One region of the Pseudomonas macauensis genome, then DNA from elsewhere that is predicted to be linked to it. Evidence: predicted binding sites of a transcription regulator. Region 1 holds the regulator's gene; the other holds the start of a gene.
The links. Region 1 encodes FliA, which starts transcription of late flagellar genes. Its sites were predicted from a motif close to CTAAAGTTTNNNNNNNNNNNGCCGNTAA; they were not measured.

Region 1 (14,567 bases):
GGCGTCCTGGAGCGGCTGATCGATGGCGAAACGCTGCCGGAGGAGCGTCATGACAGCGGCCTGACCCGCGAGGGCTGGCTGCTGCTGATCGCCCTGGGCTGTGGCGCGGTGGCGGGCGTGGCGTTGCGCCGCAAACTGCTGGCCGCCCGTGTGGTCGTCGCTGTGTCGGCAGGGCTGATGGTGCTGCTGGCGTTTGGCGCAGGCCTGAAGACCGCGCCATTGTTCTTCATGGCCGTGTCGTTCTGCATGGCGCTGGGCGGGGCCGTCGGCGCCCTGGCGGCGTCTTCGCGCAAGTCCGCCTGGATCGTCGGCGCCATCGTCGGCTATCTCGTGGCGCTGTCGGTGGGTGCCAGCCGGTACGGCGCCGAGGTGCTGCTGTATGGCCTGGCAGGCCCCATCGGCCTGACCCTTGGGCTGGCGTTGCTGTGTTTGCCCTTCGTCCTCGCCCATGCCGCCTGGAAGCGCAGCCGGCTGGAGTTCCTCATTCGCCTGGCGCTGGCTTCGGGTATCGGTGCGTTCGTCATGACCATCACCGGTATCGTCGAACACCTCGGCGAATTCCCGGAGTCGCTGGCGCTGCTGCCGATGCTGTACTTCCCGATGCTGTTCGCCTTCATCATCGGCCGAGGCTCCAGTTCGGGCTCCGGTTCCAGTGGTGGCGGAAGCTCGTCATCCAGTAGCGGTAGCGGCTATTCCGGCGGCGGTGGCTCCAGTGGCGGAGGCGGCGCTTCAGGGAGCTGGTGAGGTAGGGCGTATAACGCTCCGCGTTATACGCCGATTGGCCTTGGTTTCGGGGTGCTCCGGGCCGGACTGGGGCATCGTCGGAATGCGTGGTGTATCGGCGTACAACCGCGAACGGTTGTACGCCCTACGGGCCTCTGGAACGGGTATTTCCGCCGCTTCGAAAAAGTTGGAACGCTTCCTGCTAAATCCCCTGCAAACGCCCTCCTGGGCGTCAAAAGTTTGATCCGGCGGGCGCAAGATCCGCCGCAGGGCAGGGGAGTCAAGGGTGGACCGCACGCAACTGATCAGCAACGTTCGCAGCAATCTGGCGGGCCTGGGCCGGGGCAATCTCGGCGTGCCGCTGCTGCTGCTGGCCATGCTGGGCATGATGACCCTGCCAATCCCGCCGTTCCTGCTGGACGTGCTGTTCACCTTCAACATCGCCTTGTCCATCGTGGTCCTGCTGGTCTGCGTGTACGCGCTGCGGCCGCTGGACTTCGCCGTGTTCCCGACCATCCTGCTGGTCGCAACGCTGCTGCGCCTGGCGCTGAACGTCGCCTCCACCCGCGTGGTGCTGCTCCACGGGCATGACGGCCACGCCGCCGCCGGCAAGGTGATCCAGGCCTTCGGCGAGGTGGTGATCGGCGGCAACTACGTGGTCGGTATCGTGGTCTTCGCGATCCTCATGATCATCAACTTCGTGGTGGTCACCAAGGGCGCCGGGCGTATCTCCGAAGTGAGCGCGCGCTTCACCCTCGATGCCATGCCCGGCAAGCAGATGGCCATCGACGCCGACCTCAACGCCGGCCTGATCGAACAGGCGGAAGCCAAGAAGCGCCGCGCCGAAGTGGCCCAGGAAGCCGACTTCTACGGCTCCATGGACGGTGCCAGCAAGTTCGTTCGCGGTGACGCCGTCGCCGGCCTGCTGATCCTCTTCATCAACCTCATCGGTGGCGTGGCCATCGGCATGCTCCAGCACTCGATGAGCTTCGGCGATGCCGGCAAGGTCTACGCCCTGCTGACCATCGGTGACGGCCTGGTGGCGCAACTGCCGTCGCTGCTGCTGTCCACCGCCGCGGCGATCATGGTGACCCGCGTGTCCAGCGCCGAGGACATGGGCCAGCAGGTCAACCGGCAGATGTTCGCCTCGCCCAAGGCGCTGGCCATCTCCGCCGCGATCCTGATCGCCATGGGCCTGGTGCCGGGCATGCCGCACATTTCCTTCGTCGGCCTGGGCGGCCTGGCCGCTGGCGGCGCTTACCTGATCTGGCGGCGCCAGCGCCAGGCGGCGCAGCAGGCCGAGCAGGAAGCCCAGCGCCAGCAGGAGCTGCTGCCGGCCCAGCGCGCCCAGGAAACCAAGGAGCTGGGCTGGGACGACGTGACCCCGGTGGACATGGTCGGCCTGGAAGTCGGCTACCGCCTGATCCCGCTGGTGGATCGCAACCAGGGTGGCCAATTGCTGGCGCGGATCAAGGGCGTGCGCAAGAAGCTGTCCCAGGACCTGGGCTTCCTGATGCCGTCGGTGCACATCCGCGACAACCTCGACCTGCTGCCCAACGCCTATCGTTTGACGCTGATGGGTGTCAGTGTGGCCGAAGCCGAGATCTACCCGGACCGCGAGCTGGCGATCAACCCCGGCCAGGTGTTCGGCACCTTGAACGGCATCGCCGGCAAGGACCCGGCCTTCGGTCTGGAAGCCGTGTGGATCGAGGCCTCGCAGCGCGACCAGGCGCAGTCCCTGGGCTACACCGTGGTGGACGCCAGCACCGTGGTCGCCACCCACCTGAACCAGGTGCTGCACAAGCACGCCCACGAACTGCTTGGTCACGAGGAAGTCCAGCAACTGATGCAACTGCTGGCCAAGACCTCGCCCAAGCTCGCCGAAGAGCTGGTGCCGGGGATGATTTCCCTGTCGACCCTGCTCAAGGTCCTGCAGGCGCTGCTGCAGGAGCAGGTGCCGGTGCGCGACATCCGCACCATCGCCGAGGCCATCGCCAACGTTGCCGCCAAGAGTCAAGATCCCGCCGCCATGGTGGCGGCAGTTCGTGTCGCGCTGTCCCGCGCAATCGTGCAAACCATTGTGGGACTAGAGCCGGAGCTGCCTGTGATCACGCTGGAACCCAGGTTGGAACAGATATTGCTGAACAGTCTGCAGAAGGCCGGACAGGGCTCCGAAGACGGCATGTTGCTGGAACCCGGAATGGCGGAAAAGCTGCAACGCTCGATGGTCGAGGCGGCGCAGCGCCAGGAAATGCTCGGCAAGCCGGCGATCCTGCTGGTGGCCGGTCCCGTCCGCGCGATGATGTCCCGATTCGCGCGGATGGCGGTCCCCACCATGCACGTGCTGGCTTACCAGGAAATCCCGGACAACAAACAAGTGACGATCGTCGCCACCGTTGGGCAGAACTGATTGAGGTCGCAGGCCATGCAGGTAAAACGCTTCTTCGCCGCCGATATGCGTCAGGCCATGAAACTGGTCCGTGACGAGCTGGGCCCGGACGCCGCGATCATCGGCAATCGCCGTGTCGCCGGTGGCGTGGAACTGACCGCGGCGCTGGACTACCAGGCCCCGGCGGCGGCCAGCAAGCCGAACCCGGCGCTGGAAGCCGAGCTGCGCAAGACCCAGGCGCGCATCGCCCAGGCCAGGGCCGAGCTGAGCGAGCCGACCCGCATGAGCGAGGCCGTGAGCAAGGACCGTCAAATGTACGACGCGCCGGCGCCGCGCCGCAGTGCTGCCGAGACCCTGGCGGAAGCCATGGCCGCCCCGGTTGCGCCGGCTGCCGCCAACGTCGGCCAGCAGGCGCTGGAAGCCATGCGCTTCGAGCTCAACGGTCTGCGTGAACTGATCGAAGTGCAGTTGGGCTCCATTGCCTGGAACCAGCTGCAGAACCAGCGTCCGAAACAGGCCAACCTGTGGCGCCGCCTGCAGCGCATGGGCCTGCCGGCGGACCTGTCGCGCAGCCTGCTGGAGAAGGTGGCCTCCATCGCCGATCCGAAGCAGGCCTGGCGCATGCTGCTGGCGCACCTGGCGCGCTCCATCAACACTCCGGAAATCGACCTGCTGGAGCAGGGCGGGGTGGTTGCGCTGGTCGGCCCGGCCGGCATGGGCAAGACCACCACCCTGGCCAAGCTGGCGGCGCGCTACGTACTGAAATACGGTGCGCAGAGCATTGCCCTGGTGTCCATGGACAGCTTCCGCATCGGCGCCCAGGAGCAGATCAAGACCCTTGGCCGCATCCTCAACGTTCCGGTGACCCTGGTCGATCCGGGTCAGTCGCTGATCCAGGCCATGGCGCCGCTGGCGCGCAAGCGCCTGGTGCTGATCGATACCGCCGGCCTGCCCGCCAACGATCCGGCGCTGCGCATGCAGCTCGAAGCCCTGGCGGCGCAGAGCCTGAATGTGAAGAACTACCTGGTGCTGGCCGCGACCAGCCAGAGCCAGGTACTCAAGGCCGCCTGGCAGAACTATCGTTCGTGCGGATTGACCGGGTGCATCCTGACCAAGCTGGACGAGGCTGGCAGCCTTGGCGAGGCGCTCGCTCTGGCAATTGGCCAGCGTCTCCCGGTAGCCTATCTGGCGGACGGCCCGAAGATTCCGGATGATCTGCAGGTTGCGCGCAGCCACCAGTTGGTCAGTCGCGCGGTGAGCCTGCAGGCGCCGGAAGAGCCGAGCGAGGACGCCATGGCCGAGCTGTTCGCCGGCCTGTACCAGCAGCCGGTGCGCCGCGCCAGCTGAACGAATTGAACGGCCCCATGGTGGGGTGACGGGCGGCCAGGTGGGCTGCCCGGCGAGGCGGATGCTCTGGGAGACGATCCGCGAACGCCGGAAGCGGTAGAGCACCGCGGCCGGCAGGGCCGCAGCGCCAGGGGGCGCGGCGGCTGAATGACGAGACAAGGTATTGATATGGGCATGCATCCTGTACAGGTAATCGCAGTCACCGGTGGCAAGGGTGGTGTCGGCAAGACCAACGTGTCGGTGAACCTGTCACTGGCGCTGGCCGACCTCGGCCGCCGCGTCATGCTGCTGGACGCCGACCTGGGCCTGGCGAACGTCGACGTGCTGCTGGGCCTGACCCCCAAGCGCACCCTGGCCGATGTCATCGAAGGCGAGTGCGACCTGCGCGACGTGATCCTCCAGGGCCCCGGCGGCGTTCGCATCGTTCCGGCGGCCTCCGGCACGCAGAGCATGGTGCACCTCACCCCCATGCAGCACGCCGGCCTGATCCAGGCATTCAGCGACATCAGCGACAACATCGACGTGCTGGTTGTGGATACCGCCGCCGGCATCGGCGACTCGGTGGTGAGCTTCGTCCGTGCCGCGCAGGAAGTGCTGCTGGTCGTCTGCGATGAACCCACTTCGATCACCGACGCCTACGCTTTGATCAAGCTGCTCAACCGCGACTACGGCATGACCCGCTTCCGCGTGCTGGCGAACATGGCCCACAGCCCCCAGGAGGGCCGCAACCTGTTCGCCAAGCTGACCAAGGTCACCGACCGATTCCTCGATGTGGCGCTGCAATACGTGGGCGCCATTCCGTACGACGAGTCGGTGCGCAAGGCGGTGCAGAAGCAGCGTTCGGTGTATGAGGCGTTCCCGCGCAGCAAGGCTTCCCTGGCCTTCCGTGCGATAGCGCAGAAAGTCGACAGCTGGCCGCTGCCGGCCAACCCGCGTGGGCACCTGGAGTTCTTCGTCGAGCGCCTGGTGCAGCATCCAACCACGGGTTCGGCCGTATGATGACGGCCTCCGGAGCGCGTATGTACAGCAAGGCGCAGGCGCAGAACTCCCAGGACCAACTGATCCAGCGGTACGCGCCGCTGGTCAAACGTATCGCCTACCACCTGCTGGGCCGCCTGCCGGCCAGCGTGCAGGTGGAGGATTTGATGCAGGCCGGCATGATCGGCCTGCTGGAAGCGGCGAAGAAATACGATGCCGGCAAGGGCGCGAGCTTCGAGACCTACGCCGGCATCCGCATCCGCGGCGCCATGCTCGACGAGGTGCGCAAGGGCGATTGGGCCCCGCGTTCGGTGCACCGCAATACCCGCATGGTCAGCGACGCGATCCGCACCGTCGAGGCCAGAACCGGTCGTGACGCTAAAGATCAGGAAGTCGCTGCCGAACTCAATATGAGTCTCGAAGAGTATTACGGCATTCTCAGCGACACCCAGGGCAGCCGCTTGTACAGCTTCGACGATCTGCTGCAGGACGGCGAGCAGGGCAGTGGCCTGGCCGAAGACGCTTCGCACCAGGGCAACGAGCCCTCCCACGGCCTGGAAGACGAACGCTTCCAGGCGGCGCTGGCCGACGCCATCACCAAGCTGCCCGAGCGTGAGCGGCTGGTGCTGGCCCTGTACTACGACGAGGAACTCAACCTCAAGGAGATCGGCGAAGTGCTGGGGGTCAGCGAGTCCCGGGTCAGCCAGCTGCACAGCCAATGCGCCGCGCGCCTGCGGGCACGTCTGGCGGAGTGGCGCGCGCACTGAGGTTCGGGTAGTTTCGCGTCGGATTTTTCTCAGGCTTCAGACGCAGGTTTCAGAATTCTTCCGGGCGACGTCCCTTTGACGCCGCCCACACGGGATGAGCGCACGGCGCTCGATGAATTGACGGCACGCCCGCCAGGACGTGCCTGGTATCGATGGAGGTCGGTTTGGACAAGAATATGAAAATTCTCATCGTGGACGACTTCTCCACGATGAGGCGCATCATCAAGAACCTCCTGCGGGACCTGGGGTTCACCAACACCGCAGAAGCCGACGACGGCACCACTGCGCTGCCGATGCTGCACAGCGGCAACTTCGACTTCCTCGTCACCGACTGGAACATGCCCGGCATGACCGGCATCGACCTGCTGCGCGCGGTCCGCGCCGACGAGCGCCTCAAGCACCTGCCGGTGCTGATGGTCACCGCCGAGGCCAAGCGCGACCAGATCATCGAAGCGGCCCAGGCCGGGGTCAACGGTTATGTGGTCAAGCCTTTCACCGCTCAGGTGCTGAAAGAAAAGATCGAGAAGATTTTCGAGCGGGTCGGCAGTTAAGGCTGACAGAGAGGGCGTTATGGATCTCGTCAACGAATCCGCGGGTGACTTCGAGTCGACCCTGAAAAAACACGCGCGCGAATTGGTCGATTGCCTGGATCGTGGTGAAGTCCAGACCGCCGTGCAGCTGATTTCCGAGCTCAACCAGGCGCGCGATCGCGGGCTCTACCAGGAAGTCGGCAAGCTCACCCGCGAGCTGCACAACGCCATCGTCAACTTCCAGATCGATCCCAATTCCCGCCACGCCGAGGAAATGTCGCAGATCGCCGACGCCACCGATCGTCTTTCCTACGTGGTGAAGATGACCGAGAAGGCGGCCAACCGCACCATGGACCTGGTGGAAGAGTGCACCCCGGTGGTGATGCACATCGAAACCCAGGCCAAGGAGCTGCAGGAAGACTGGGCGCGCTTCATGCGCCGCGAGCTGGGGCCCGAGGCCTTCCGTGACCTGGCCAAGCGCGTCGAGCAGTTCCTCTACATCAGCGCCCAGGACAGCCGCAAGCTCTCCGCGCACCTCAACGACATCCTCCTGGCGCAGGACTTCCAGGACCTCACCGGGCAGGTGATCAAGCGCGTCACCAAACTGGTCACCGAGGTCGAGTCGAACCTGGTCAAGCTGGTCTGGATGGCCGGCCAGGTGGACCGCTACGCCGGTATCGAGCATGACTACCAGGGCATGAGCGAGGCCGTCGAAAAAGAAAGATCGTCCAAGGGTGAAGGTCCGCAGATCGCTGCCGATACAAGAAAAGACGTCGTATCCGGTCAGGACGACGTTGATGACCTGTTGTCCAGCCTGGGTTTTTAAGCGTCGCCTGACGCTGTAGAGGGAGCACCGAATGAGCTTCGACGCCGATGACGAGATCCTCCAGGACTTCCTGGTGGAGGCCGGCGAGATCCTCGAGCAACTGTCCGAGCAACTGGTCGAGCTGGAAAGCCGACCCGATGACATGGACCTGCTCAATGCGATTTTCCGTGGGTTCCATACCGTCAAGGGCGGAGCCGGCTTCCTCCAGCTGAACGCGCTGGTGGAGTGCTGCCACATCGCCGAAAACGTCTTCGACATGCTGCGCAAGGGCGAACGCCGCGTGGATGCCGAACTCATGGACGTGATGCTGCAGGCGCTGGATACCGTCAACGTCATGTTCCAGCAGGTGCGTGACGCGCAGGAGCCGACCCCGGCTACGCCGGAGCTGCTCGCTGCCCTGTCGCGCTTGGCTGATCCGAACGCCGCGCCGGCCGAAGCTCCGGCGGCCGCCGAGCCCGTAGTCGAGCCAGCGCCGGCGGCTCCGGCAGCCTACGGCGACATCACCGATGCCGAGTTCGAGCAACTGATGGATGCGCTCGAACCCGCCGCCGACGCCCCCGCGGCATCGGCGGGTGCCGGTGGCGACGACATCACCGACGACGAATTCGAGGCGCTGCTCGACCAGTTGCACGGCAAGGGTCAGTTCGGCGGCGTCCAGTCGCCCGCCAGCGCCGCGCCCGCCGCGCCCGCCGCGCCCGCCGCGAGCGAAGCCGCTCCGGCCTCCAGTTCGGGTGACGACATCACCGACGACGAGTTCGAAGCGCTGCTCGACCAGCTGCATGGCAAGGGCCAGTTCACCGGCGCGAAGGAAGAGCCGGCCGTTGCTGCGCCTGTGGATAAAGCAGAGAAATCCACCGAGGCTTCCACTGCCGGCGGCAACGACAACATCACCGACGACGAATTCGAGAAGCTGCTCGACGAGCTGCATGGCAAGGGCCAGTTCACCGGCGCGAAGGAAGAACCGGTCGCCGCCGCCAAACCGGCCGCCGCGCCGCCGCCGGCCAAGCCTGCCGCACCGGTGAAGGCCCAGGCCGCCAAGCCAGCCGAGGCGCCGCGCCCGGTCGCCGCTGCCGAGAAGCCGGCCAGCGAAGCGGAAACCACCGTGCGGGTGGACACCGCGCGTCTCGACGAAATCATGAACATGGTCGGCGAACTGGTGCTGGTGCGTAACCGCCTGGTGCGCCTGGGCGCCAACAGCGGCGACGAGGCGATGGCCAAGGCCGTGTCGAACCTCGACGTGGTCACTGCCGACCTGCAGTCGGCGGTCATGAAGACCCGCATGCAGCCGATCAAGAAGGTCTTCGGCCGCTTCCCCCGTCAGGTCCGCGACCTCGCGCGCAACCTGAAGAAAGAGATCAACCTGGAGCTGATCGGCGAAGAGACCGACCTGGACAAGAACCTGGTCGAGGCTCTGGCCGACCCGCTGGTGCACCTGGTGCGCAACGCGGTGGATCACGGCATCGAAGGCCCCGACGAGCGCGAAGCCGCTGGCAAGGCGCGCTCCGGCCGGGTGGTACTGTCCGCCGAACAGGAAGGCGACCACATCCTGCTGTCGATCTCCGACGACGGCAAAGGCATGGACCCGGACGTGCTGCGCGCCAAGGCCGTGGAGAAGGGCCTGCTGGACAAGGACGCGGCTGACCGCCTCTCCGAGTCCGACTGCTACAACCTGATCTTCGCTCCGGGCTTCTCGACCAAGACCGAGATTTCCGACGTCTCCGGCCGCGGTGTCGGCATGGACGTGGTGAAGACCAAGATTTCCCAGCTCAACGGCATCATCAATATCTATTCCACCAAGGGCCAGGGCTCGAAGATCGTCATCAAGGTCCCGTTGACCCTGGCGATCATGCCGACCCTGATGGTGATGCTGGGCAACCAGGCCTTCGCCTTCCCGCTGGTGAACGTCAACGAAATCTTCCACCTCGACCTGTCGAACACCAACGTGGTCGACGGCCAGGAAGTGGTGATCGTCCGCGACAAGGCCCTGCCGCTGTTCTACCTCAAGCGCTGGCTGGTGCCGGGCGCCCAGTACGAGGAGCCGGGCGAGGGGCATGTGGTGATCCTCTCGGTGGGCACCCAGCGCATCGGCTTCGTGGTCGACCAGTTGGTGGGCCAGGAAGAGGTGGTGATCAAGCCGCTGGGCAAGATGCTGCAGGGCACCCCGGGCATGGCCGGGGCAACCATCACCGGTGACGGGCGGATCGCCCTGATCCTCGATGTGCCGAGCATGCTCAAGCGCTACGCGCGGCGTATCTGATTCTTGCGTGCGCGGGGACGCCCGCGCGCGTGGCAAGGCTTCATTCAGGAGTGTCTATGGCTGTCAAAGTCCTGGTGGTGGACGATTCGGGATTCTTCCGCCGCCGTGTCTCGGAGATTCTCTCCGCCGATCCGCAGATCCAGGTGGTCGGCACGGCTACCAATGGCCGCGAGGCGATCGACCAGGTGCTGGCGCTCAAGCCCGACGTGATCACCATGGACTACGAGATGCCGCTGATGGACGGCATCACCGCCGTACGAACCATCATGCAGCGCTGCCCGACCCCCGTGCTGATGTTCTCCTCGCTGACCCACGAGGGCGCGCGGGTGACCCTGGACGCGCTGGATGCCGGCGCGGTCGACTACCTGCCGAAGAACTTCGAGGACATCTCGCGCAACCCGGACAAGGTCCGCCAGTTGCTGTGCGAGAAGGTCCACACCATCGCCAGGAGCAACCGCCGCTTCGCCGCCTACGCCTCGTATTCCACGAGCGCTCCGGCTTCCGCCCCGGCGCCTGCCGGCAGCGCCCTGCGCCAGACCGCTCCCGCTTCGTCGGGTGGCGGCCATGCGCCGGCCGCCCCGGCCCCGGCGACCTCCGCCGCCCCAAAGCGTAAGCCCTACCGGCTGGTGGCCATCGGTACTTCCACCGGTGGGCCGGTGGCGCTGCAGCGGGTCCTGACCCAGCTGCCTGCCAACTTCCCCGCGCCGCTGGTGCTGATCCAGCACATGCCGGCGGCCTTCACCAAGGCTTTCGCCGAGCGCCTGGACAAGCTGTGCAAGATCACCGTCAAGGAAGCCGAGGACGGCGACCTGCTGCGCCCCGGCGTGGCCCTGCTGGCCCCCGGCGGCAAGCAGATGATGGTCGACGCCCGTGGCGCCGTGCGCATCCTGCCCGGCGATGAGCGCCTCAACTACAAGCCCTGTGTCGACGTGACCTTCGGTTCCGCGTCCAAGGCCTACGGCGACAAGGTGCTGGCGGTGGTCCTCACCGGCATGGGCGCCGATGGCCGCGAAGGCGCGCGCATGCTCAAGCAGGGCGGCAGCCAGGTGTGGGCGCAGGATGAAGCCAGCTGCGTGATCTACGGCATGCCCATGGCGATCGCCAAGGCCGGCCTGGCGGATGCGGTGTACAGCCTGGACGACATCGGTCGCCATCTCACCGAGGCCTGCGGCTGATGGATGTCCTCAGCATTGTCGGCCTGATCCTCGCGCTGGTCGCCATCGTCGGTGGCAACTTCCTCGAGGGCGGGCATGTCGGCGCGCTGGCCAACGGCCCGGCGGCGCTGATCGTGATGGGCGGCACCCTGGCCGCCGCACTGCTGCAGACCCCGGTGGCGGTGCTCAAGCGCTCGGTGCAGATGCTGCGCTGGATCATCCTGCCGCCCAAGGTGGACCTGGTCGGCGGCATCAACCATGTCGTGGGCTGGAGCATGACCGCGCGCAAGGAAGGCCTGCTGGGGCTGGAAACCGTCGCCGACGCTGAACACGATCCTTATGCGCGCAAGGGCCTGCAACTGCTGGTGGATGGCGCCGAGCCGGAGGCCATCCGCAGCATCCTCGAAGTCGACCTGTACAACCAGGAAACCCGCGACCTGGCGGCAGCCAAGGTGTTCGAAGCCATGGGCGGCTACTCGCCGACCATCGGTATCATCGGCGCGGTGATGGGCCTGATCCACGTGATGGGCAATCTCGCCGACCCCAGCCAATTGGGCAGCGGCATTGCCGTGGCCTTCGTCGCCACCATCTATGGCGTGGGCCTGGCCAACCTGCTGCTGCTGCCGGTGGGCAACAAGCTGAAGAGCATCGTGCACCGCCAGTCCTGCTACCGCGAGATGCTGATGGAGGGCCTGCTGTCCATCGCCGAGGGCGAGAACCCGCGCTCCATCGAACTGAAGCTGCAAGGCTTCGTCGGCTGAGGGAGCACACGCAGATGGCTCGCCGCAGACGTCACGAGGAACACGAGAATCACGAACGCTGGCTGGTGTCCTACGCGGACTTCATCACCCTGCTGTTCGCCTTCTTCGTGGTGATGTACTCGATCTCCTCGATCAACCAGGGCAAGTACAAGATTCTCTCGGAAACCCTGACCGGCGTGTTCAACCAGCCAGATCGCGCGGTCCGCCCGATCCCCATCGGCGAGGAACGGCCGCGCACCCAGCAGCCGGACCAGTCGCTCAACGAACCGATGGATGACGGCCAGGCCCAGGGCAGTCCGGATACCCTGGAACAGATCGCCAGCAGCATGCGCGAGGCGTTCGGCGAGCTGATCAAGAGCGACCAGGTCAGCGTGCGCGGCAACGAGTTCTGGATCGAGATCACCCTCAATTCCAGCCTGCTGTTCCCCAGTGGCGATGCGATTCCCAACGACACCGCGTTCAACATCGTCGAGAAGGTCGCCAGGATTCTGGCGCCTTACCGCAACCCGGTGCATGTCGAAGGTTTTACCGACAACGTGCCGATCCACAACAGCCAGTACCCGACCAACTGGGAGCTGTCGGCCGCCCGCGCCGCGAGCATCGTGCGCATGCTCGCCCAGGACGGGCTGGATGCCGGCCGATTGGCCGCGGTGGGCTATGGTGAATTCCAACCGGTAGCGGACAATGCGACGGCCGAAGGGCGCGCCCGCAACCGCCGGGTGGTGCTGGTGATCTCCCGCAACCTCGAGGTACGTCGCGCGGTGAGCGGCGTGGGCAGCGGCAAGGCGCAGCCGGACCCGGCGTTGCGACATGCTGGCACGCAACCTGCACCAGTGGTTGTCAGCGAGGCGCCCGGCAGTGGCGCCGTCAAATCTTCGTCATCGGCGGCAGGGGAGTGAGCGGCATGACACCCCTGAACCGATCCTGTGCCAGCGGGGAGCCAGCACTATGAAAGTCTGGGCGGTAGCCAACCAGAAAGGTGGCGTCGGCAAGACCACATCCTCCATCGCCCTGGCGGGCCTGTTGGCCGACGCCGGCAAGCGCGTGCTGATCGTCGACCTCGACCCGCACGGTTCGATGACCAGTTACTTCGGCCACGACCCGGACACCCTGGAGCACAGCGTCTTCGACCTGTTCCTGCACCAGGGCAACGTCCCCGAGGGGTTGCCGGAGTCGCTGCTGCTGCCCACCAGCCACGAGAACGTGCGCCTGCTGCCATCGAGCACTGCGCTGGCCACCCTGGAGCGCCAGTCGCCGGGGCAGAACGGTCTTGGCCTGGTGATCGCCAAGAGCCTGGCGCAGCTGTGGAACCAATTCGATTACGCGATCATCGACAGCCCGCCGCTGCTCGGCGTGCTGATGGTCAACGCGATGGCGGCCAGCCAGCACCTGGTGATTCCGGTGCAGACCGAGTTCCTCGCCTTGAAGGGCCTGGAGCGCATGGTCAACACCCTGAAGATGGTCAACCGCTCGCGCAAGCAGGCGCTGCCGTTCACCATCGTGCCGACCCTGTTCGACCGCCGCACCCAGGCTTCGCTGGGCGCGCTGCGGGTGTTGCGCGACACCTATCCCGATACGCTCTGGCAGGCGTTCGTCCCGGTGGACACCAAGCTGCGCGACGCCAGCCGCCACGGCCTGGTGCCGTCGCGCAACGATGCCAACAGCCGGGGCGTGATCGCCTACCGCGCGCTGCTCAAGCATCTGCTGGCGCAGGTGCCGGCGGCGCAGGTGGCCTGAGCATGGCGAGCATGAATTTCCGACGGGATGGTTCAAGTCTCGTCATCCGGCGGCCGATAGGCTGGAATGTTCCTTTGCGCGGTCATCAATCATGAGTCGTTCCGCTACCGCCACGCGTCCCCAGCTCGCGCTGCAGTCTTACCTGGATGCGCTGCTGCAGGATGCTTTCGAAGAGTTCGCAGGCGACCCCACCCCGGCTCCCGTTGCCGCGCCCGAAGCGCCGGCGCCGGTCGCCCTGGCCAGCGTCGAACCCGTCGCGCCGGAGGTCGTCGAGGCCCAGCCGTCCCTGGTGGAGCCGCAACGCGACAGCGTCAGCCTGGATGAATTCGAAGCCGCGGTGTTCGAGGAGCAGGTGCGCGATGCCCGCCTGAACTTCGCCCGCGAACCCGTTGCGCGGACGCTGGAGCCCGAGCCCGAACCGATGCTGGCGCCGCCCGCCGAGGTAGTGCCGCCGGCGCAGGGCGCGCAGGTCATCGAGCTGCGCCAGCCGGGCAGCGCCGAGCTGCCATCCGCGCCGCTGGCGCTGCTGGATAACGGTCGCCCGGTGTGGGCCGCCGAACCCTTCGAATGCCTGCTGTTCGACGTCGCCGGGCTGACCCTGGCGGTGCCGCTGGTCTGCCTGGGCTCGATCTACCCGCTGGCGGGCCACGAGCTGACCCCGCTGTTCGGTCAGCCTGACTGGTTCCTCGGTATCCTGCCGGGCAACCAGGGAGGCAACCTGAAGGTGCTGGACACCGCGCGCTGGGTGATGCCCGAGCGCTACCGCGACGACTATCGCGAAGGCTTGCAGTATGTGATTTCCGTGCAGGGCTACGAGTGGGGGCTGGCGGTGCACCAGGTCAGCCGCTCGATCCGCCTGGACCCGTCCGAGGTGAAGTGGCGCACCCAGCGCCAGCAGCGCCCGTGGCTGGCCGGCACGGTGATCGAACAGATGTGCGCGTTGCTGGATGTCTCGGCACTGGCCGAGCTGATCGCCAGCGGCGCAACGCGGCGCCCTCAGCACTGAGTGCGTCGATCCGTTAAACGAAAGCCACCACGCCGCCGCCGGCGTGGTACCAGAAGAGGCGAGGGGATATGAAGAAAACGTCTGCGCAAGGT
Region 2 (14,567 bases), 2.6 Mb from region 1:
CCGGGAGCAGCAGGAGATATTCCTTGATCAGGTCGACCAAAGGCTGTGGATCGATTCCCACCCCGCCCGGCAGGTCACTGTCCTTGAACAGGGTGCGGTAGCGCGGCGGGCCGTCCACCTGGGGGGCGACGACGAACAGGGTCGAAGGCGAATCGGCGCTCTGCACCCGAATCTGCGAGCTCCAGCCTTCCAGGGCTTCCGCCAGGCGGGCGATGTTGTGCTGGCGCATCTGGTTGCAGCGTGCCGAGCCGAGCATCAGCGCCACCAGGTAGGCCTGCTCGATAGTCAGGCCCTGGGCGTCGCGGGCCAGGCTGTCGCGCACGCTCAGTTTCTGAAGGCCCTGCTGGCGGGCCAGCTGGTACAACTGGTGGAGTTCCAGCCATAGCCCTTCCGGCACCGGGCAATACAACTGCGAGGAACGGATCAGCGGCCCGCACAAGGCACGAATGGCGCGCTGGATGGCGGCCGTCAGCAACGGCGCGCGCTCGCGGGAAACGCGGCTCGCCTCGCGTACGACGATCAGCTTGTAGCCGATGGCCAGGTGGTTCTGCAGGGCCTGGCAGAGGTTGGCGACCTTGCGCGGGCGCTCGTCGAGGACGATGGACTGGTTGAGAAAGTGGCGCTCCAGGTGCTGGCAGACGAACTGGACTTCCGGGCGGAACAGCTCCAGCAGCTGCAGGCGGGTCTCCACGGGCAGCTTCAACTGGTTCAGTTCGATCAGCCCCTGGTAGAGCTGGCGAGCGGTCTCGCCCAGATTGGCCTTGGGCAGGTGGTCCAGCCAGTATTTCAGCTCACGCGCGCTGGCGCCGCAGAAACTCAGGCTCTCGTGTGTCGGGGTGGGGACACGTAGAAACTGCTGGGGACTGTTGTCCATGGTTGGATCGGATTCTCCACATCTGGGCCGTTTAGCGGACCTTTCGGTCGTCACACTCGGCTTTTTCCGAACTCTAGCAGTATCCGTTGCGCATCGCAGCCCATCGCCGGATGGGTGCGCCGATGGGTCACGTGAGCGGTGTTTCGCCCTTGATCTGACGCTGCAAGGCGTCCTTGGCGGAGGCCTGCGCAGTGACGCGCAGCCAGCCGTCGCCCTGCGGAATCACCGCGTGGGCGGCCCATTCGAGCAGGTCCTGGCGGCGGCAGGCACCGGTGTTTCCCTTGCCGGCACCGGCGACCACCTTGTAGACCAACTGGTCCTGGCGCGTGCGCTTGCCGGGATGGTCGTCGATCACCTGGCGCACCGCCCAGGCGTTGCCGCTCAGCGCATTGCTGTAGCACGCGCCGAGGAGGATGTCGTCCGGGCCCAGGCGTTGGGCCTGGGCATGTTCCTGGGCCAGCTGGAGAATCTTCAGCAGGTCGTCGAACTGCACGTCGATGAACGAATCCATCTTGCGTAGCGCGTGGTAGAGATCTTCCGGCGCGGGGCCTGCGGGCAGCTTCGGCGTTTCCGGCAGGCGCGCCAGCGGCGCGGGGTAGCGGCGCCAGGCGAACAGGCCGTTGAAGGCCACGGCCACGGCGAGGATCAGCACCACATTGAGCAGCACTGGGCTGAGCACATAGTGGAAGCCCAGCGCGCTGATCGCCGGCCCGCCGGATACTGCCGCGAGGGCGGTGGCGCCGCCCGGGGGATGGATGCAGCGGGTGTAGTGCATGACCAGGATCGCCGCGCCGACAGCCAGGGCCGGGGTGAAGGCCTGGTCGGGAAAGAGCTTCTGGCAGATCACCCCGACGAAGGCCGACAGCACCTGGCCGCCAAGCACGGCCCAGGGCTGGGACAGCGCGCCATGGGGTACGGCGAACAGCAGCACGGCGCTGGCGCCCATGGAGGCGACGACCCAGATGGCCGCTTCGCTGGGCAGTACCCAGTGGGTGACGGCGTAGATGACGGCGATGCCGCACAGCGCTCCGATTGCGGAGAGCCATTTTTCAAGATGGCTGGTGGCGTTGGCACGCCAGCCCATGAGATGCAGGAAGCGTTTCATGGCAGGGAATTAGCACGATGAGGCAAAAAGCAGTGGCGGGCGGCTCGTTGGCCGCCCGCCTTATGGAAAGCGGGCGTCAGCCCTGGCGCGCGCCACCCAGGCGCTGGCCCATGCGGACCGGGCTGGTGGCCGCGAGGTTCTCGGCCCAGCTGACCTGCTCGGGTCCGAACAGCACGATGGCGGTGGAGCCCAGCTTGAAGCGGCCCAGTTCGGCGCCTTTCTCCAGGTGGATCGGCGCGCGGGCGGCTTCCCCGTAGGAGAAGGTCTTCAGCTCGCGCTTGGGCGGAGTCACCAGGCCGGCCCAGACGGTCTCGATGGAGGCGACGATCATCGCGCCCACCAGCACCACGGCCATCGGTCCACGCTCGGTGTCGAAGATGCACACCACGCGCTCGTTGCGGGCGAAGAGTTCCGGCACCTGCTCGGCGGTGAGCTGGTTCACCGAAAACAGGCGACCCGGCACGTAGACCATCTCGCGCAGGGTGCCGGCCAGCGGCATGTGCACGCGGTGGTAGTCCTTGGGCGACAGGTAGACGGTGGCGAACTCGCCGCCCATGAAGGGCGCGGCGCGCTCGGCGTCGCCGCCCAGCAGTTCCATCAGGCTGTAGCTGTGGCCCTTGGCCTGGAACACGCGGCCGTGCTCGATCGGGCCGAGCTGGCTGATGGCGCCGTCGGCGGGGCTCAGCACGCTGCCTCCACTCTCGTCCAGCGGACGGGCGCCGTCTTTCAGGGCGCGGGTGAAGAAGGCGTTGAAGTGCTCATAGGCGCGCAGGTCCTCGACCTGGGCTTCGCGCATGTCCACCTGGTAGCGGCGGGCGAACCAGGGAATCAGGCGATCCTTGAACCAGGGCGCGCGGCATTCGGCGGCGCAGCCGATCAGGCGCGACAGCAGGTGATGCGGCAGCAGGTACTGGGCGAGGATGAACAGACGATCTTTGAACGACATTCCTTAAACCTCTACAGGGGTGTCGGGGTGGTTGCCCCATTCCGACCAGGAGCCGGCGTAGCCCTTGACCCGCGGATAGCCGAGGGCCTTGGCCACCAGGTAGGTGAAGCCGGAGCGGTGGTGGGTCTGGCAGTGGGTGATCACTTCCTTGTCCGGGGTGATGCCCAGGTTCTTCAGAATCTGCGGCATATCGGTACGGATGCGCAGGGCGCGGGCCGGGTCCATGCCGGCGGTCCATTCGAAATTGACGGCGCCGGGCACGTGCCCGCCCTTGGCGGCGAGGACTTTCTGGCCGCTGTACTCGCTGGGGTTGCGCGCGTCCCAGATGGCCAGGTCGGCAGCGCCCAGGCGGCTTTGCAGGTATTCGCGGGTGGCGGTGGGCTCGTCGTGCAGGGTCAGCGGCAGCGGGCCGCCGACCGGCGCCGGGACCTCCTGACTCAGCGGCAGGCCATCGGCCAGCCAGGCGTGCAGGCCGCCGTCGACGTAGTGGTACTGGTGGTGCCCGATCACGTCCAGCAGCCAGATGAAGCGGCCGGCCCAGCCGCCGCCTTCGTCGTCATAGACCACGTAGACGGCATCGGGGTTGTGGCCCAGCTCGCCGAACAGCGCTTCGAGGTCGGCCTTGGCCGGCAGCAGGCCGGGCGCCGGGGTACCGCCCAGCTGGGTGCGCGCCGGGGCGACGAAGCGGGCGCCGGGGATGTGGCCTTCGGCATAGCGCGCGGCGCTGGTCAGGTCGACCAGGATCAGTTCGGCGGCGTCGAGGCGGCTGGCGAGGTCAGCCGGTTCGATCACCAGGGGCAGAGCGGAGAAGGCGGACATGTCGAGTCTCCCGGTACGGCGGATGGCCCGCCATGATGATGGAGGCGGCGTGAGCTGGCGGCCCTGGGCTGCCCATTGAGGGGCGTTAGTCTAAAGGGGACGCAAGTGTACCGGAAATCCCGGCAATCGCCGCTGCTCAGGAGGCGCCGCGGGACATCTGCCGGACGGCCTGTTCGATGCACTGCGCCGTGCGGCCGAAGGCCTGAGCGTGGAGGTCGCCCAGCGGCTGGCCGTTACGGTCGACCGCCAGCAGCATGACCACCCGGCTGCCGTTGCCCAGCGAGCGCAGCAGCAGGTGTTCGCTGGGCAGCAGCGCCTTCAGAGCGCCGGGCAGCACGGCGGAAAAGTCGGCCATGTTCGCCGGGCTCAGGCGCAGCTGTCCGGGCTGTTGCAGGAGCTTGCGCAGCAGCGGGCTGGCGGCGACTTCCAGCTTGAGCTCGCCGGCCTCCGCCGCGAGCCCGAAGTGCCGGCGCGCCTGCAGCCAGTTGCCACCCTTGTCGGCCAGCAGGATCAGGCCGCGTTGCAGCCCGCAGGCCTGCAGCGCCGATTCGGCGCAGTCGAGCAACTGCAAGGCATTGCCGAACGGGCTGGGTGCCTGCAGCAGGCGCGCGCAATGCTGGCGCCATTGGGCGAGGGTGTCGGGTGCCTTGGCCGGCTCCTCGGGCTTCGGGCCGTTGAGCCAGCGGCGCGCATCCCAGGGCCAGAGCAGGGCTTCGGCCGGGTGCCAGAGCTGCGGCCGGGCGTGCCGGCGGGCACTCTGCGCGGCCAGGCCGTGGACGGTCTGCTGCAGTTCTTCCAGCGGCATTTGCAGGTAGAGGCTGGTCAGGCGTTGCCAACGCAGCATGTGTACGCCACCCCAGGATTGGTGGGCGGCCGTCGCCAGGCTGTTGGCCAGCAGGATGGTGTTGGCCGGGCGGGTCAGCCAGCGTTGCAGTTCCGGGTCGGCATCCAGGCGCTGTTGCTGGCCCAGTGGCTGGGTTTCGGTGTGGGCCACGTGCAGGGCGCGCACCAGCAGGCGCTTGTCATCGCTGAGTAGCGCGTAGCCCTGGGCGACCCAGTCCGGCAGCCGCCAGCGCTCGGCCAGCGCTCGGCACAGCGGCAGCAGGCGGGTGCCGAGCAGCTCCTGCTCGACTTCGCTGCTGCAGCGGCCCAGGCCGTAGACCTGGCGCTGCCAGGTCTCCAGCAATTCCGGTTTAACCGTGGCCAGCGCCCACAACGGCGCCAGGGTGAACAGGCTGCCCCAGTGGATTTCCTGCCAGAGCCGCGCCAGGCGGTTGGCGAACAGGCCGCTGGCCTGCTGCATGGCGTGGCGGCTGATCAGCAGCAACTGGCTCAGTGCGCGGGGCATCTGTGCCTCGGGCAACGCCGGCAGGCGATCGAGCAATTGGGTGACGCGCGCCAGTCCCAGACGATTGAGTGCGACTTCCAGGCTTTCCGCCGGATTGTCCTGGGCGCTCTGGGCGCGGTTGGCCTCGCGCAGGATGGCTAGGGCCAGGGTCGGACAGTCCTGCAGCAGGTCGGAGATCTCGCGGATCGAGCGACGACTGTCGTTCAGCGCCCGGCGAATCTCGTCGCGGTGCTCCTGGGGGACGGGCAGCGGCAGCTCTTCCAGGAGGGAGAGCCATTCCGCGAGACGCTCTGGGGTAGGCACGGGTTTGGGCATGCGTGAGGCGCCGAACTGGTTTTTAGTGTTTTCGGCCTATAGTCTTGCCCGAAATCTCCGATAACAACAGGGAGGCGGGAATCATGCCTCTCATTCTGTTCACAGTTTCAGTCCGGTCCCCATGTCAAAAATCATCGGCATCATCGTCATCCTGGGCAGCGTACTCGGCGGATATCTGCTCTCCGGCGGCAAGATCGCGGCCATCATCCAGCCGTTCGAAGTGCTGATCATCGGCGGTGCGGCCCTGGGCGCCTTCCTCCAGGCGAACCCGGGCAGCACCTTCATGACGGTGCTCAAGAAGGCGCCGAAGATGTTCAGCAACCGCTTCACCCACACCTTCTACCTGGAGGTGCTGGGCATGCTCTACGAGGTGCTCAACAAGAGCCGCCGCGAGGGCATGATGGCGATCGAGGCGGACGTCGAGGATCCGGGCGCCAGCCCGATCTTCAGCAAGTACCCGGCGGTGCTCAAGGACGACCGCATGACCGCCTACATCTGCGATTACCTGCGCATCATGTCCTCCGGCAACATGGCGCCCCATGAGCTGGAAGGCCTGTTCGACATGGAACTGGGCAGCCTCAAGGAAGACCTGGAGCATCCCGCCCACGCGGTAACCCGTGTCGCCGACGGCCTGCCGGGCTTCGGTATCGTCGCCGCGGTGCTCGGCATCGTGATCACCATGGCGCTGCTCGGCCAGGGCAGCCAGGCCGAGATCGGCCACCACGTTGCCGCGGCGCTGGTGGGTACCTTCCTCGGTATTCTCGCCGCCTACGGTTTCGTCGGCCCGCTGTCCAACGCCCTGGAGCATGACGCCAAGGAAGAGCTGAACCTCTACGAAGCCATCAAGGCCTGCCTGGTCGCCTCCGCCTCGGGCATGCCGCCGTCGCTGGCCGTGGAGTTCGGCCGCAAGGTGTTGCTGCCGGCGCATCGTCCCAGCTTTGCGGAGCTGGAGCAGGCTGTGCGCGGTCGCTAAACGATGGATAACAACCAGCCGATCATCGTCAAGCGCGTCAAGCGCTACGCCGCGGGCCACCATGGCGGTTCCTGGAAGATCGCCTTCGCCGACTTCGCCACCGCCATGATGGCGTTCTTCCTGGTGCTCTGGCTGCTGTCCTCGGCCACGCCGGAGCAGAAGAAGGCCATCTCCGGTTACTTCCAGGACCCGATCGGTTTCACCGAGAGCGCCAGTCCCTATGTGATCGACCTGGGCGGCACGCCGACTCCCGCGCCGGACAAGACCCTGAACCCGCAGGTCCAGGCGCAGCCCGAGGCAGACGAGACCCGCGTCAGCCCGGAGGACGAGGCCAAGGTCAACCCCGAGCAGGCGGAGAACATCGCCGAGAAGCTGGAGAAGGAGCGCCTGGAGCTGTTGCTGCAGGAGCTGCAGAACAAGGTCGACGAGAACCCGACGCTCAAGCGCTTCAAGGACCAGATCCTGTTCGAGATCACCCAGGACGGCCTGCGCATCCAGATCGTCGACTCGGACAATCGGCCGATGTTCGACCTGGGCAGCGCGCGCCTGCAGCCGTACTTCGAGGACATCCTGCTGGCGCTGGCCGAGACCATCAAACAGGTGCCGAACAAGATCAGCATCAGCGGCCATACCGATGCCAAGCCGTACGCCGGCAATGGCGAGTTCGGCAACTGGGAGCTCTCCGCCAACCGCGCCAACGCCGCGCGTCGCGCGCTGGAGGCAGGCGGTTATCCGGAAGACCAGATCGCCCGCGTGGTGGGCTATGCGTCGTCGGCGCTGTTCGACCGCGACAAGCCGCTGAACCCGGTGAACCGCCGCATCGACATCATCGTCCTGACCAAGAAGGCCCAGCGCGCCATCGAGGGCCAGGATGGCGGTGCGGGCAAGCCCGCCGATGGCGCCGCCGCTCCTGCAGCTCCAGGCGACGTCCAGCCCAACGCTGCACCCGCGCAGCCGGCAGCCGGGCAGGGTGAGCCGTTGCCGGCGGACCAGTTGAAGCAGAAGCTCAATCTGTTCGACGACGGCGGCACGCTGAAGCTCGACGAGCTGAACAAGCAGCAGTAAGAAACGAAAAGGCCAGCTGAGAAGCTGGCCTTTTTGTGGGTGGCATGCGCGATGAGGTAGGCGGCGCGGGCTTTCGTAGGAGCAACTGTCTTGTCCCGGCTGAATCTGTGCCAGGGCTTTCCCCCTCACCCCAGCCCTCTCCCTCAGGGAGAGGGAGCCAGATCGTGCCGGCTGACAGAGTAGTTTCATCCTGCACCGGACGGTCCCCTCTCCCGCTGGGAGAGGGTTAGGGTGAGGGCCAGCCCGAGCGCAGATGCATCTCGTAGGAGCGGACCTTGTCCGCGATCCGGCCAATAGGCCGGCGATCAGGCCGCAAAAGGATGTCCCGGCTTCGCCGGGATTTCGCGGAGAAGCTCCGCTCCTACAAGGGAGCTCCTACCTAATAGTGCAGGGCGAATAAAGCGGAAGGCTTTATCCGCGAATCAGTACTCGTCTTCCGGCAGACTGGCGAGGATGTGCCGGTAGCTGGCCATCCGCTGTGGCGAGACACGCCCATCTTCCAGCGCCTTGAGCAGCGCGCAGCCCGGCTCGCGGTCGTGCTTGCAGTCGCGGAAGCGGCAGTGGCCGAGCAGGTCGTGGAATTCGATGAAGCCGGCTTCGACATCGTCGCGGCTCACATGGACGAGGCCGAATTCGCGGATGCCGGGGGAGTCGATCAGGTCGCCACCGGCGGGGAAGTGGAACAACCGCGCGGTGGTGGTGGTGTGGGTGCCCTTGCCGGTGACTTCCGAGAGGTCGCCGACGCGGGTGTCGACACCCGGCAGCAGCGCGTTCACCAGCGACGACTTGCCGACCCCGGACTGGCCGACGAACACGCTGACGTGCTCGTTCAGCGCGGCGCGCAGGGAGTCCATCGCCAGGCCGTTGAAGGCCGAGACCTCCAGCAGCGGATAGCCCAGTTCACGGTAGGTGCCCAGCAGGCTGTCGATGAAGGGGGCGTTTTCCTCGTCGATCAGGTCGGCCTTGTTCAGCAGCAGCAGCGGCTTGATGCCGGCATGCTCGGCGGCCACCAGGTAGCGGTCGATCAGATTGGCGTGCGGTTCCGGGCGCGGGGCGAAGACGATCACGATGCGATCGACGTTGGCCGCCACCGGCTTGAGCACGCCGCGCATGTCCGGGCGGCACAGCTCGGAGCTGCGCGGCAGTTGCGCGACGATCACGCCGATGCCCTGGTTGCCGGGGCGCCAGACCACCTGGTCGCCGGTCACCAGCGTCGGCAGGTTGGCGCGCAGGTGGCAGCGGAACACCTGGCCCGCGTGGTCGCCTTCCTGCGCCTCGACTTCCACCTGCACCCCGAAGTGGGCGATCACCTGACCGGTCTGCTCCGGGCCGAGGTCGCCGCCTTCCAGTTCTTCCAGGACGCGCGATTCGCGCTTGGCCGCGCGGGCAGCGCGCTCTTCCTGAACTTTTTCGATCCGCCAGCTCTGCCGGCGGGTGAGGTGACGCTTGGCCATAGGGTATCCACAGGGAAAATCGCCGCGGAGTTTAGCATGCGTATGCCCGCTTCCCGCTAAACTAGAGGGCTGAGCTGAGGAGCCCCATCATGCAGAACCCACAGAACCTGATCTGGATCGACCTGGAAATGACCGGTCTGGACCCGGACAAGGACGTCATCATCGAGATGGCGACCATCGTCACCGACAGCAATCTCAACATCCTCGAGGAAGGCCCGGTGATCGCGGTGCACCAGAGCGAGGCGCTGCTCGCCGGCATGGACGAGTGGAACACCCGCCAGCACGGCCAGTCCGGCCTGACCCAGCGCGTGCGCGAAAGCACCATTTCCGCCGCCGAAGCGGAAGCTGCGACCCTGGCCTTCCTGGAGAAGTGGGTGCCCAAGCGCAGCTCGCCGATCTGCGGCAACAGCATCTGCCAGGACCGCCGCTTCCTCTATCGCCACATGCCGAAGCTGGAAGGCTACTTCCACTACCGCAACCTCGACGTCTCCACCCTCAAGGAACTGGCCGCGCGCTGGGCCCCGCAGGTGCGCGATGGCTTCAAGAAAGGCAACACCCACCTGGCCCTGGACGACATCCGCGAGTCCATCGCCGAACTGCGTTACTACCGCGAGCATTTCATCAAGGTCTGATCTTGTAGGAGCGAGCCTGCTCGCGAACAACTTCCGCTGCGGGGCTGTTCGCGAGCAAGCTCGCTCCTACGAAAAGCCTTCGCGTCAAACGTTGTGCCGGCCCAGCGCCCACTCCACATGTTCGCGCACCAGTTCCGACGGGAACTCCCGTCGCGCCTTCAGCGCTTCGATCACCGGAATCGTGGAGGGGGCGTTGCCCAGTCCCACCGCCAGGTTCCGCAGCCAGCGTTCATAACCGGCACGCCGCAACGGTGAGCCTTCGGTGCGGCTGAGGAATTCTTCCTCCGTCCACAGGAACAGCTCCGCCAGCTCGGCGTTGTCCAGACTGTGGCGCGGTTGGAAATCGCCCTGATCGGTGGCGCGGGCGAAGCGGTTCCACGGGCAGACCATCTGGCAATCGTCGCAGCCGAAAACGCGGTTGCCGATCAGCGGGCGCAAATCTTCCGGGATCGCGCCTTTCAGCTCGATGGTCAGGTAGGAAATGCAGCGCCGCGCGTCCAGCACATAGGGTGCGACGAAGGCCGCCGTCGGGCAGATGTCCAGGCAGGCCGAACAGCGCCCGCAGTGTTCCGTACCGTGTGGCGGGTCGATCGGCAACGGCAGGTCGGTGAACAGCTCGCCGAGGAAGAAGTAGCTGCCGGCCTTGCGGTTGAGCACCAGGGTGTTCTTGCCGATCCAGCCCAGGCCGGACTGCTCGGCGATGGCCTTCTCCAGTACCGGCGCGCTGTCGACGAAGGCGCGGAAGCCGAACGGGCCGATCTTCTGCTGGATGCGTTCGGCCAGCTGCTGCAGGCGCTTGCGGATCAGCTTGTGATAGTCGCGGCCCAGGGCGTAGCGCGAGACGTAGGCCTTCTCCGGGTTGCCCAGTACCTGCGCCATGCGGGTGTCGCCGGGCAGGTAGTCCATGCGCAGCGAGATCACCCGCAGCGTGCCGGGTACCAGTTCGTCCGGCCGCCAGCGCTTGCTGCCGTGGGCGCCCATGTAGTCCATCTCGCCGTGGTAGCCCGCTTCCAGCCAGCGCTGCAGGTGCGCGCCGTGCTCCGCAAGGTCGAGGCCGGCGATGCCGACCTGCTGGAAGCCGAGTTCGCGCCCCCAGTCCTTGATGGAGCGGGCGAGGTCTTCATAGTCGAGCGTCGAATCGTGCATGGGGAGCGGGAAAGCGGAGTCCGGGTAGGTATAATTCTGCCAGACCTTGCCGGCGCCGGCCCGTCCGCGCGCCAGGAGTCCGTTCGAAAACTGCTGCGCGTCGGCATGACGGCGCTAGGAACAGGCTCCAAGGCGACACATTCCGCCGCCCGGAAAAGCGATGACTGCCCATCCCCACGACGATCTGCCCCTGAATCTTTACAGCGCGCAACAGGTGCGCGACCTCGACGCACGCCTGATCGCCGCCGGCACCCCCGGCTTCGAACTGATGCGTCGTGCCGCCCATGCCGCCTGGCGCGCCCTGCGCCGGCGCTGGCCTGATGCGGGTGAAATCACCGTGCTGGCCGGCCATGGCAACAACGCTGGCGACGGCTACCTGATCGCTGCCCTGGCCCTGCGCGCCGGCTGGCGTGTGCGGGTGCTGGCGGTGGGGGATACCTCGCGCCTGTCCGGCGACGCCGCCTCCGCCCATGGCGAGGCGCGTGCGGCGGGTGTGGATATCGAAGGCTGGAGCGATCGCTCCGAGCTGCGCGGCGTGCTGGTCGACGCCTTGCTCGGTACCGGCCTCGGTGGCACGGTGCGCGAGCCCTATGCCTCGGCCATCGCGGCGATCAACGCCAGCGGCCTGCCGGTTCTGGCGGTGGATATCCCCTCCGGCCTCAGTGCGGATACCGGCCAGGTGCTGGGTTGCGCCGTTCGCGCCGATCTGACCGTGACCTTCATCGGTCTCAAGGTGGGGCTGTTTACCGCAAGCGGGCCGGACCAGTGCGGCGAATGGGTATTCGACGGCCTGGACGCCGATCCGGCGCTGATCCCCGATGACTGCGTTGCTCGCCGTCTCGCGCCTGCCTCCTTGCCGCGTCTGGCTGCGCGCCCGAAGGCCGCGCACAAGGGCCTGTTCGGCCATGCGCTGGTGATCGGCGGCGATACCGGCATGGGTGGCGCGGTCCTGCTGGCCGCCGAGAGCGCGCTGCGCTGCGGCGCCGGGCTGGTGTCCCTGGCTACCCGTGCAGCCCATGTGCCCGCCGCCCTGGCCCGTCGCCCGGAGCTGATGGCGCGCGGTGTTTCCTCGTCTGCCGAACTGTTGCGCCTGGCCGAGCGGGCCAGCGTGCTGGTGGTGGGGCCGGGCGTTGGCCGCGAGGCCTGGGGGCGCGTGCTGGTCAGTGCGGCGGCCAGCCTGGAGCGCACTCAGGTCTGGGATGCCGATGCCCTCAATCTGCTGGCGGAGGGCCTGGTTTCGCGCCCGTCCGGCGACTGGGTGATGACCCCGCATCCGGCCGAGGCGGCTCGACTGCTTGGCCTCTCCACCGCCGAAGTCCAGGCCGACCGGCCGAAAGCCGCCCATGTGCTGGCGCAGCGTTACCAGACGGTTGTGGTGCTCAAGGGTGTCGGCAGCCTGGTCGCCGCTCCGGACGGGCGGCTGGCGCTGTGCAGCCACGGCCATCCGGCCATGGCGGGCGCCGGGCTGGGCGATGTGCTCTCCGGCATCCTCGGCGCGCTGCTGGCGCAGGGGCTGCCCGCTTATGATGCGGCCTGCCTGGCCGTCTGGCTCCATGCCTGCGCCGGCGAGTCGCTCGGTCCGCTGGGGCGGGGGCTGGCCGCCACCGATATGATTCCTGCCGTTCGTCAGTTGCTCGAGGAGCTCAGCCCATGCCTGAACTGAATCTGTTCGCCGAAGGCGAAGAGGCCATGTACGACCTTGGCCGCCGTATCGCCGAGGCGACCGGCGGGCGCGGGGTGATCTATCTGCACGGCGACCTGGGGGCCGGCAAGACCACGTTGTCGCGCGGCATCCTGCGGGGGCTGGGCCACGGCGGGGCGGTGAAAAGCCCCACCTTCACCCTGGTCGAGCCCTACGAGATTGGCGACATTCGTGCCTTTCACTTCGACCTGTACCGCCTGGCCGACCCGGAGGAGCTGGAGTTCCTCGGCATCCGCGACTACTTCGAGGGGGATGCCCTGTGCCTGATCGAATGGGCTGAACGGGGCACAGGCATTTTGCCAAAGGCCGACATGGACATTACCATTAGTCCCCATGCGGGCGGTCGCATGCTGCGCCTGAAGCCGCAAGGTATGCGGGGCGAAGCCTGGTGTGCCGCCCTGGCCACGGGAGCATGAGAAAAAAGATGGGTTGGGGGTTGCGCCTGCGGGCGTTGTTTACGGGGATGACTGTTTTGCTGGCAATGATTGCCGGCGAGGCTTTTGCCGCCACGCAAATCAAGAGCGTCCGCATCTGGCGGGCTCCAGACAACACCCGGCTGGTGTTCGATCTTTCCGGACCGGTGCAGCACAGCCTGTTCACGCTCAGTGCGCCCAACCGCATCGTCGTCGATATCAATGGCGCCCAGATGTCCACTGCGCTGGACAAGCTCAAGCTCAATAACACGCCGATCACCTCGGTGCGTGCCGCCCAGCGTTCGCCCACCGACCTGCGCCTGGTGCTGGACCTGAAGAACCCGGTCACACCCAAGAGCTTCGTGCTGGCGCCGAACCAGCAATACGGCAACCGCCTGGTCGTCGACCTGTACGACCAGGGCGCCGACATCGCGCCGGACGTTCCGGCCACGCCGACGCCGAACGTACCTGCCGCGCCGGTCAGTCCCGTCCAGTCGGTGACCAAGATTCCTGCGCCCAGCAGTGGCGGCAAGCGCGACATCGTCATCGCCATCGACGCCGGTCACGGCGGTGAAGACCCCGGCGCCCTCGGTCCGAACGGCCTGCACGAGAAGAACATCACCCTCGCGATCGCCCGCGAACTGCAGCGCCAGATCAACCAGATGAAAGGCTTCCGCGCGGAGCTGACCCGCACCGGCGACTACTTCATCCCGCTGCGTGGGCGTACCGCCATTGCCCGCAAGAAGGGCGCCGACCTGTTCGTCTCCATCCACGCCGACGCCGCGCCCAGCCGCAGCGCCTTCGGTGCATCGGTGTTCGCCCTGTCCGATCGCGGCGCGACCTCCGAGACCGCACGCTGGCTGGCCGACAGTGAAAACCGTTCCGACCTGATCGGCGGCGACGGCGGCGTGAACCTGGACGACAAGGACAAGATGCTCGCTGGCGTGCTGCTCGACCTGTCGATGACCGCCACCATGTCCTCCAGCCTCGACGTCGGTCACAAGGTGCTGACCAATGTCGGCCGGGTGACGTCGCTGCACAAGCGGCGAGTGGAACAGGCCGGCTTCATGGTGCTGAAGTCCCCGGACATCCCGTCGATCCTGGTGGAAACCGGCTTCATCTCCAACCCCAATGAATCGCAGAAGCTCTCCAGCGCCTCCCACCAGCAGGCCCTGGCGCGCTCCATTGCCGGCGGTGTTCGCCAGTACTTTGTGCAGACGCCGCCGCCGGGCACCTACATCGCCTCGCTGCGTGACGGCGGCCAGCTTCCCACCGGCCCGCGCGAGCACGTGGTGCGCAGCGGTGACAGCCTGGCCATGATTGCCAGTCGCTATGACGTCAGCACTGCCTCCATTCGCAGTGCCAACTCGCTCAAGAGCGACGAGTTGAAGGTCGGCCAGGTGCTGAAGATTCCCGGCACCTCCCTGGCGTCCCAGCAATGAGCGAGCTGCGTCGAATCCAGCTGCTGACACCGCGGCTGGCCAACCAGATTGCCGCTGGCGAGGTGGTCGAGCGACCCGCCTCGGTCATCAAGGAGCTGCTGGAAAACTGCCTCGACGCTGGCGCCAAGCGCATCGACGTCGAGGTCGAGCAGGGCGGCGTGAAGCTGCTGCGGGTGCGTGACGACGGCAGCGGCATTCCTGCCGAGGACCTGCCGCTGGCCCTGGCGCGCCACGCCACCAGCAAGATCCGCGAACTGGAAGACCTGGAACGGGTGATGAGCCTGGGTTTCCGTGGCGAAGCGCTGGCTTCGATCAGCTCTGTATCGCGTCTGA

Region 2: the regulator FliA is predicted to act here: its motif matches at 5,444-5,471, upstream of motA (flagellar motor stator protein MotA).

The regions. Positions count from the first base shown of each region.
Region 1 covers NZ_CP138377.1:1,873,825-1,888,391, forward strand. The annotation lists gene SD196_RS08955 (TPM domain-containing protein) at 1-744, shown strand, start outside; gene flhA (flagellar biosynthesis protein FlhA) at 1,010-3,133, shown strand; gene flhF (flagellar biosynthesis protein FlhF) at 3,149-4,459, shown strand; gene fleN (flagellar synthesis regulator FleN) at 4,628-5,458, shown strand; gene fliA (RNA polymerase sigma factor FliA) at 5,455-6,204, shown strand; gene SD196_RS08980 (chemotaxis response regulator CheY) at 6,381-6,755, shown strand; gene SD196_RS08985 (protein phosphatase CheZ) at 6,775-7,560, shown strand; gene SD196_RS08990 (chemotaxis protein CheA) at 7,592-9,817, shown strand; gene SD196_RS08995 (protein-glutamate methylesterase/protein-glutamine glutaminase) at 9,874-10,992, shown strand; gene SD196_RS09000 (flagellar motor protein) at 10,992-11,732, shown strand; gene motD (flagellar motor protein MotD) at 11,747-12,631, shown strand; gene SD196_RS09010 (ParA family protein) at 12,681-13,469, shown strand; gene SD196_RS09015 (CheW domain-containing protein) at 13,561-14,475, shown strand; gene SD196_RS09020 (chemotaxis protein CheW) at 14,544-14,567, shown strand, end outside.
Region 2 covers NZ_CP138377.1:5,320,939-5,335,505, reverse strand. The annotation lists gene SD196_RS24525 (molecular chaperone) at 1-874, opposite strand, end outside; gene SD196_RS24520 (HPP family protein) at 1,002-1,979, opposite strand; gene asd (archaetidylserine decarboxylase) at 2,056-2,925, opposite strand; gene rhdA (thiosulfate sulfurtransferase) at 2,929-3,744, opposite strand; gene SD196_RS24505 (HDOD domain-containing protein) at 3,881-5,407, opposite strand; gene motA (flagellar motor stator protein MotA) at 5,529-6,380, shown strand; gene motB (flagellar motor protein MotB) at 6,384-7,445, shown strand; gene rsgA (small ribosomal subunit biogenesis GTPase RsgA) at 7,868-8,899, opposite strand; gene orn (oligoribonuclease) at 8,989-9,531, shown strand; gene queG (tRNA epoxyqueuosine(34) reductase QueG) at 9,616-10,677, opposite strand; gene SD196_RS24475 (NAD(P)H-hydrate dehydratase) at 10,838-12,340, shown strand; gene tsaE (tRNA (adenosine(37)-N6)-threonylcarbamoyltransferase complex ATPase subunit type 1 TsaE) at 12,328-12,795, shown strand; gene amiB (N-acetylmuramoyl-L-alanine amidase AmiB) at 12,804-14,234, shown strand; gene mutL (DNA mismatch repair endonuclease MutL) at 14,231-14,567, shown strand, end outside.